DNA from 2 places in the Mesobacillus jeotgali genome. Region 2 is predicted to be linked to the other one. Evidence: riboswitches for the same ligand, from Rfam matches in the RefSeq annotation. Region 2 holds a riboswitch; the other holds the start of a gene.
What was found. Region 2 has a riboswitch for S-adenosylmethionine ahead of FOF60_RS12180 (methionine biosynthesis PLP-dependent protein). Riboswitches for the same ligand answer to the same signal wherever they lie in the genome.
Positions count from the first base shown of each region.

Region 1: another riboswitch for S-adenosylmethionine. It lies ahead of FOF60_RS03985 (trans-sulfuration enzyme family protein); the one in region 2 lies ahead of FOF60_RS12180 (methionine biosynthesis PLP-dependent protein).

Region 1 covers NZ_CP109811.1:794,089-797,511, reverse strand. Annotated here, with positions in the region: gene FOF60_RS03990 (YflT domain-containing protein) at 1-109, opposite strand, end outside; gene FOF60_RS03985 (trans-sulfuration enzyme family protein) at 320-1,462, opposite strand; SAM riboswitch class I at 1,552-1,653, opposite strand; gene FOF60_RS03980 (CBS domain-containing protein) at 1,779-3,032, opposite strand; gene FOF60_RS03975 (YitT family protein) at 3,211-3,423, shown strand, end outside.
Region 2 covers NZ_CP109811.1:2,387,636-2,391,058, forward strand. Annotated here, with positions in the region: gene metC (cystathionine beta-lyase) at 1-477, opposite strand, end outside; gene FOF60_RS12180 (methionine biosynthesis PLP-dependent protein) at 474-1,589, opposite strand; SAM riboswitch class I at 1,764-1,877, opposite strand; gene FOF60_RS12185 (M4 family metallopeptidase) at 2,863-3,423, opposite strand, start outside.

The DNA of each region.
Region 1 (3,423 bases), 1.6 Mb from region 2:
CAGAAATGTCATCGGTTGAGTATCCCTGTCTTTTCAGGTCCTCAACAGCCTGGATTGCGTCTTGCTCATTATCATATACTCCAACAAGATGTTTTTCATGTTCAAACATAATAAAAGCCTCCTTTAGACGAGTAGTCCTTTTAAAAATACCCGCACACAGGAGGCGTAAACCTTATGTCGAAAGATTAAATGGACATTCTTTATTTGTTCATCCAAGGTTGATTTTCGTAAGCGGAGAATTTCCGGCTATTTTATCTTGATGGCTCAATGAGGCTGAAATAAGTGGAGATATTCAGTTTATAGGAACTCGAATACCATATTACTTCCCTGCTGCTTCCAATGCTGCCTCAAATTGCTCGATGATGTCATCGGCATTTTCGATCCCAACCGAAATCCTGACCAGTCGATACGTAATGCCAAGCTCTGCCTGAGCCTCTGGCGGAAGTGCACGATGGGAGGTTTTCAGCGGATGGGAGACTGTCGTCTCAACTCCCGCAAGTGTAGGTACTATTTTTACCCAACCAAGCGATTTGAAAAATTTGTCTGTATCCACGTGTTCCGCCAACTCAATACTTACAATGGCACCAAAACCTTTTTCACCTTCTGAAAATGGATAATATACCTTTGAAACATTCTGATGTTCCTTTAGACTGTCTGCAAGCAGCCTGGCATTCTCGGATTGAGCTTTCATTCTTAAAGCAAGAGTCTTTAACCCTCTGCAAGTCAGCCACGCTTCAAACGGGCTGAGGTTCGCACCAAGATTCACGATTCTTGCACGCGCTTCTGCTATTAATTCCTTCTTGCCAACGACAACACCAGAGGTAACATCACTGTGACCGCCGATGTATTTCGTGGCACTGTGGACGACAAGATCGGCTCCCAGCAAAAACGGACGGACATGAAGCGGTGTAGCGAACGTATTATCAACTAATACAGTAAGATTTCTTTTCTTAGCCAGCGCAATGACTTCCTCCAATTTTTCAACACGAAGGAGCGGATTCGTGATGGACTCGGTGTAAAGAAGTTTCGTATTGGATTTAATGGCCTGCTCTACATTTTCCAGGTCTGCAAACGAGACAAACGTCGTTTCGATTCCGAAGCGTTCCAATTCAGCTTTCAGCATATGAAAACTGCCGCCATAAACATCATCAGCCGCAACAATATGATCGCCATTCTTCACCACTGCCAGGACACCAGCTAAAATCGCAGCCAAACCAGATGATGCCGCTACCCCGTCTTCAGCATATTCTAGCACTGCAACTGATTGACCGAGTTCATCGGTATTAGGGTTTCCGACTCTTGAATATAAATAATTTCCCTCTCCCTGATAAAAGCCCTCAAGCTCATCAAGGTCATTAAAGGTAAATGCTGATGTCTGGTAAATCGGTGTTGCCTTGCTCTTTATTCCCGCTTGCTTGTTATGTATGGAATGAATTACTTCCGTTTCAAATTTTTTCGTCATTTTGTCACCTGCTTTTAGAATTTGTAGTATGGAAAAAATAATCATAAAAAACCTCTCCAAATAAGGAGAGGTTACAGTTCAATCAGCCTCACTTATCTTCAGACTGCAATCTTCAGGAATTAGCACCTTTCATTATGAAAGAAGGTTGCCGGGCTTCACAGGGCCTGTCCCTCCGCCGCTCTGGATAAGAGGTATTTCGGGTTTAAAAATAGTTTAGATAGCTGAAGTATATCAGCATCGATGGTTTATCGTCAATGACAGTTCACTTACTGAAAACACTGGATTCAAGCTTAAAAACAGCTTATAAATTTCCAGCTCAATCTTCCGGATCGCTATCAAGCAGGTCCCAAGGCGTGATCACGCCAATTGGCTTTCCATGGCGGTCTCCCGTTTCCGTAATGATGACTGCCTGCAGCTTCTTGCCTCTTGTATGGTAACGCTCGAATAATTCTTCAATATGATACAGTGATGCATCCTCATCCACAAAGGTCACAAAGTAATTTTTCCCCTTCGTCAATAGTTCTTTGACACGGACGTCCTCGAAATGGACCACACTGTCGGAAAAATGCTTCGCCATCCACTGGATGATTTCCGTTGAAGTCAGCAAGGCAACATACTTATCATCCTTGTCGTAGACAGGGAATCTTGTAAAATCAAACTTATTGATCACTTTCAGCACATCTTTAAGATAAGCATCTTCATAATAATAAAACACCGGGCTGGTCGCGATTGATAATGCCGTCTGCGGCTTCTCAAACTCCCTGGCGATTTCCTCGATCCGTTCGACCACCTCAATATGCGGCTCGGCAATATAATAATCTGCGTTCACTCGTTCATGGACAATCGCATTGCGTAGCTTGGCAAACTGATGCAGCTCACTTTTATATTTACGAACCAGTGAATGATTTTTATACCCAGAGTACAGCAGTTCGACGAACGCATCGCTGTCCGTTCCCTTTACCATTTCCTTCAACGCTTTGTGAATCCTGTTAAAGGCCGTCTCGAACTTGCCGGATTGCTCCTTATGCTTTACTTCCTGGTCTTCTGGAGTTTTCGCTCCAGAGTCAGGATTTTTATTTGATGAATTCTTACCAGTTTCATTTCCACCCTTTTTCCCATTGCCGTTTATCGATTGATTGGAGGCTGGTTTGCCATTTTCTTTACCGTTGTGGGATGGATTTGAGGCTGGTTTGCCATTCTTAGATTGATTTGAAGCTGGTTTAACATTTTCTTTACCGTTCTTGGATGGATCGGAAGATGTGTTTCCATTGCCATTGCCTGCCTGTTGGTTGGCAGACTTGCTTTTATCATTTTTTGAATGGTTGGAAGAAGAGTTGCCATTCTCTCTTTTTGATTGATATGATGGCTTCCCATTTTCGCTTCCTTTATTGCCATCCTGCTTTTGATTTCTCTCATCAACCCGCTTCAATCTGTTTTCCTCTTTCTCCTGCGGTCTAGGATTGGTATTCATATATGACTTTCTTTTATTTTTACCAGTCTGATGATTCATCTTATTTTTTGAACCTGACTGGTTATTTGATTTATGTTTAGCTTGAGTATTGTTAGCCAAAATAGCCCCTCCGTAATTTCAAATAACTTCCCCTTCTCATTACCCCAATTACCGCTTTCACTAATCATGGATATATAATGAAAAAATACCAGCTTGCTTTAATGTTTGATACAATAAGTATAGTACATACCTTACTAATTAATAGTAGAATTTTTTATAGAAAAGGGTTTGATATTTAGTGGCAGCAACGAAGAAAAAAAGAATAGTCAAAGAGGTCACACAGCTTGTGACGATCACAATCGGGGCGATTATCGCGGCATTCGGGCTCGATTTGTTCCTTGTTCCTAACGCGATCCTTGACGGTGGGGTCATCGGTCTATCAATCATCGCAGCGGAACTGACGAACATATCGATGAGTATATTCCTGATTGTGTTTAACCTTCCTTTCCTG
Region 2 (3,423 bases):
AATCGCCTGAATATCTGTCACCTTTAATAGCGGATTAGAGGGAGTTTCAGCATATAGCAATGCAGTATTGGGCCTAATTGCACGCTCTACCACGTCAAGGTCGGTCATATCCACAAAAGTGTGCTCAATACCAAAACGGTTCAGTACCTGTGTAACCATCCGGTAGGTGCCGCCATAAACATCCTCGGTTACGATCACGTGGTCACCTTGAGAAAGAAGCAAAAAGGCAGTTGAGATAGCTGCCATCCCGGATGAAAAAGCAAAACCCCGGACACCGCCCTCCAGCTCGGCGGTTATTTCCTCAAGTGCCTCTCTGGTGGGATTAAGACTGCGGCTGTAATCATATTTTCCAAATTTGTCTGCCGACGGCTGGTGGAAAGTTGAGGCGTGCTGGATTGGCACGCTTACTCCACCGGTTGCAGGATCGAACTTATGCTTGTTATGGAGCAATTGGGTTTCAAATGTATATCTGCTCATATTGCTTCAGCCTCCTGGCTTGCTTTTTGGAAAGCTTCATCCAAGTCTTTTATCAAATCCGCCACATTTTCGATTCCCACAGAGAATCGCAGCAGTCGGTCACAAACCCCGGTTTGTTCACGAATTTCAGCTGGGATATCGGCATGTGTCTGAGTCGCAGGGTAGGTAATGAAACTTTCTACGCCACCAAGGCTTTCTGCAAAAGTAATGGTAGATAGACTTTTTAAAAACGGATTCACCATGGCAGGAGAGTGTACTCTGAATGAAATCATTCCGCCTCTGCCGGGATACAAGACATCCTTCACAGCATGATGATTCTGTAAATAATTCATCAGCTCCCTGGCATTTTGTTCATGGCGTTCCATCCTTAATGCCAGTGTTTTCATCCCGCGGATGAGCAGCCAGGAATCGAACGGACTTAACACCGCACCTCCGCCATTATGATGAAGGAAGAGGGAATCACATATCTGCTGGCCCCTGGCAACGATGAGCCCGGCAAGAACATCATTGTGACCTCCAAGATATTTAGTTGCACTGTGGATCACGATATCTGCACCTAAAGTCAATGGTTTTTGCAGAAGGGGAGTGTAGAAGGTATTATCAACAATCAGCAGAATGCCGTTCTCTTTTGCGATGTTTGCGATGGCTTCAATATCAGCCTGCTCCATCAGAGGATTCGTCGGCGTTTCTACAAAAAGAGCCTTAGTCCTATGATTTATTGCGGATTTGATTTCGTTTACATCGGCCATGTCAGCATATGTACTATTTAATCCCCACTTTTTGAAACCCTGCTCGAGAAGACGGTAAGTTCCCCCGTATAGATCCTTCGAAACAATCCATTCATCTCCGTGCTCGAATAATGACAGAACTGTCCAGATTGCTGCCATTCCGGAGCTGCAGGCAAAACCGCGGTCTCCATCCTCCAGGTCTGCAATCGCCTTTTCAAGGATTTCGCGAGTAGGATTGCCCGTGCGGACATAATCATAGCCGCTGGATTGCCCAATCCCTTCGTGACGGTAGGCTGTCGTTAAATAGATTGGTGGATTGACCGCACCTGTTGATGATTCACTCCTGTTGCCAAGCTGTGCTAGCTTTGTTTCGATTTCTGCCAATTTATTCACTCCTATTGGTTATAGTCAGATGGCAGTTTTTGTTTTATGAGAAAAGACGAGATAATCGACTTAAAAAGGGACTTGTTCGACAATGATCCAGAAAGTCAGTGTGAGATCCCTAATAAAACAAAAAAAGCCTTCTTAAGAAGAAGACTTTACAGTTAGTAGCCATTCTTCTTATCTGCCAAGTTTCAAGAACTTGCTGGAATTAGCACCTTTTCAACAAAAATATAGTTGAAGGTTGCTGAAGCTTCACAGGGCCAGACCCTCAGCTTCTCTGGATAAGATTTAATATTATTGAATTATTAAATTTCTCTAAATATTACATCTGATCATGTTCAATGTCAATCATTTTAATTTAATGCGGTGAAGTATATATGCATAAGGTGTAAGATTAATAGAAGTATCTGGCAAGGCAAAGTAATTTTTTTTGACAGCTTTTTAGTGGATGAGGGCAAAGCTTTTAAGATTCCGGAGGTTTTATGACAGCTTTTCTGGTTCCGAAGCCAAAGCTGTCATGATTCCGATGTTATTGTGACAGCTTTTCTGGTTCCGAAGCCAAAGCTGTCATGATTCCGATGTTATTGTGACAGCTTTTCTGGTTGCAAGGCCAAAGCTGTCACGATTCCGGTGTTATTGTGACAGCTTTTCTGGATCCGAGATCAAAACTTTCACGATTCCGATGTTATTGTGACAGCTTTTCTGATTGCAAGGCCAAGGCTGTCACGATTCCAATGTTATTGTGACAGGTTTTCTGGTTCCGAGGCAAAGCTGTCACGATTCCGATGTTTTATGACAACTTTCCAGGTTACAGGCCAAAGCTGTCACGATTCCGATGTTATTGTGACAGCTTTCTGGTTCGAGGCCAAAGCTGTCACGATTCCGATGTTATTGTGACAGCTTTCTGATTGCAAGGCCAAAGCTGTCACGATTCCAATGTTATTGTGACAGGTTTTCTGGTTCCGAGGGCAAAGCTGTCACGATTCCGATGTTTTTATGACAACTTTCCAGGTTACAAGGCCAAAGCTGTCACGATTCCGATGTTATTGTGACAGCTTTTCTGGTTGCAAGGCCAAAGCTGTCACGATTCGAATGTTATTGTGACAGGTTTTCATGATTAGCTGCCAAAGGTGTCACGATTCCGTACCCTCAATCCCGCTTTAATCAAAATCAATATTCCGTTCTCTCATTAAAACGAGAAGGCGAGGGAGCAGCAGCATAAAAAGACTGGCTCACAAGAATAGATGAGCCAGTCTGACTAAATATAAAGTTATTAATATATTCCTACAGCATCAAATGCTTTATTGACAGCTTCAACTTCTGCAGAAGCCGCACCGTACAGGTCTTTTGCTGCTTGTACTGTTCCTGCTCGTGCCTGGCTGAAATTCGTGGAAGAAGTGTAATAGACTGTGTTTGCACGGTAGAAGATCGCTCCCATTTTATCTGTACCGATTCCTGGGACCGATACTCCATAATGTGAACCGCCTTCACTCAGAAGGTAGGCAGCTTTATTGATGATACCGCTGTTAATGTGGACACCGCCGTTATCGGAAGTTCCAGTGTAACGCTTGGAGTAGTGATCAGGATCGCCGTATTTAGTTGGGTCACTCATAGAACGAAGAGCATCTCCAGCCGTGTTTGGTGTATAGATGTCTTCGCCGATTTCAAAATCAGGATCATTGTTGTCATGGAATTCAGCAAGTGTGCCGAAGATATCGGAAATCGCTTCGTTCAATGCACCTGATTCATACTGGTAAACCAGGTCCGAACTGAAATCCGTCACAGCGTGAGTCAATTCATGCGCCACAACATCAAGACCGCCGGAAAGCGGAAT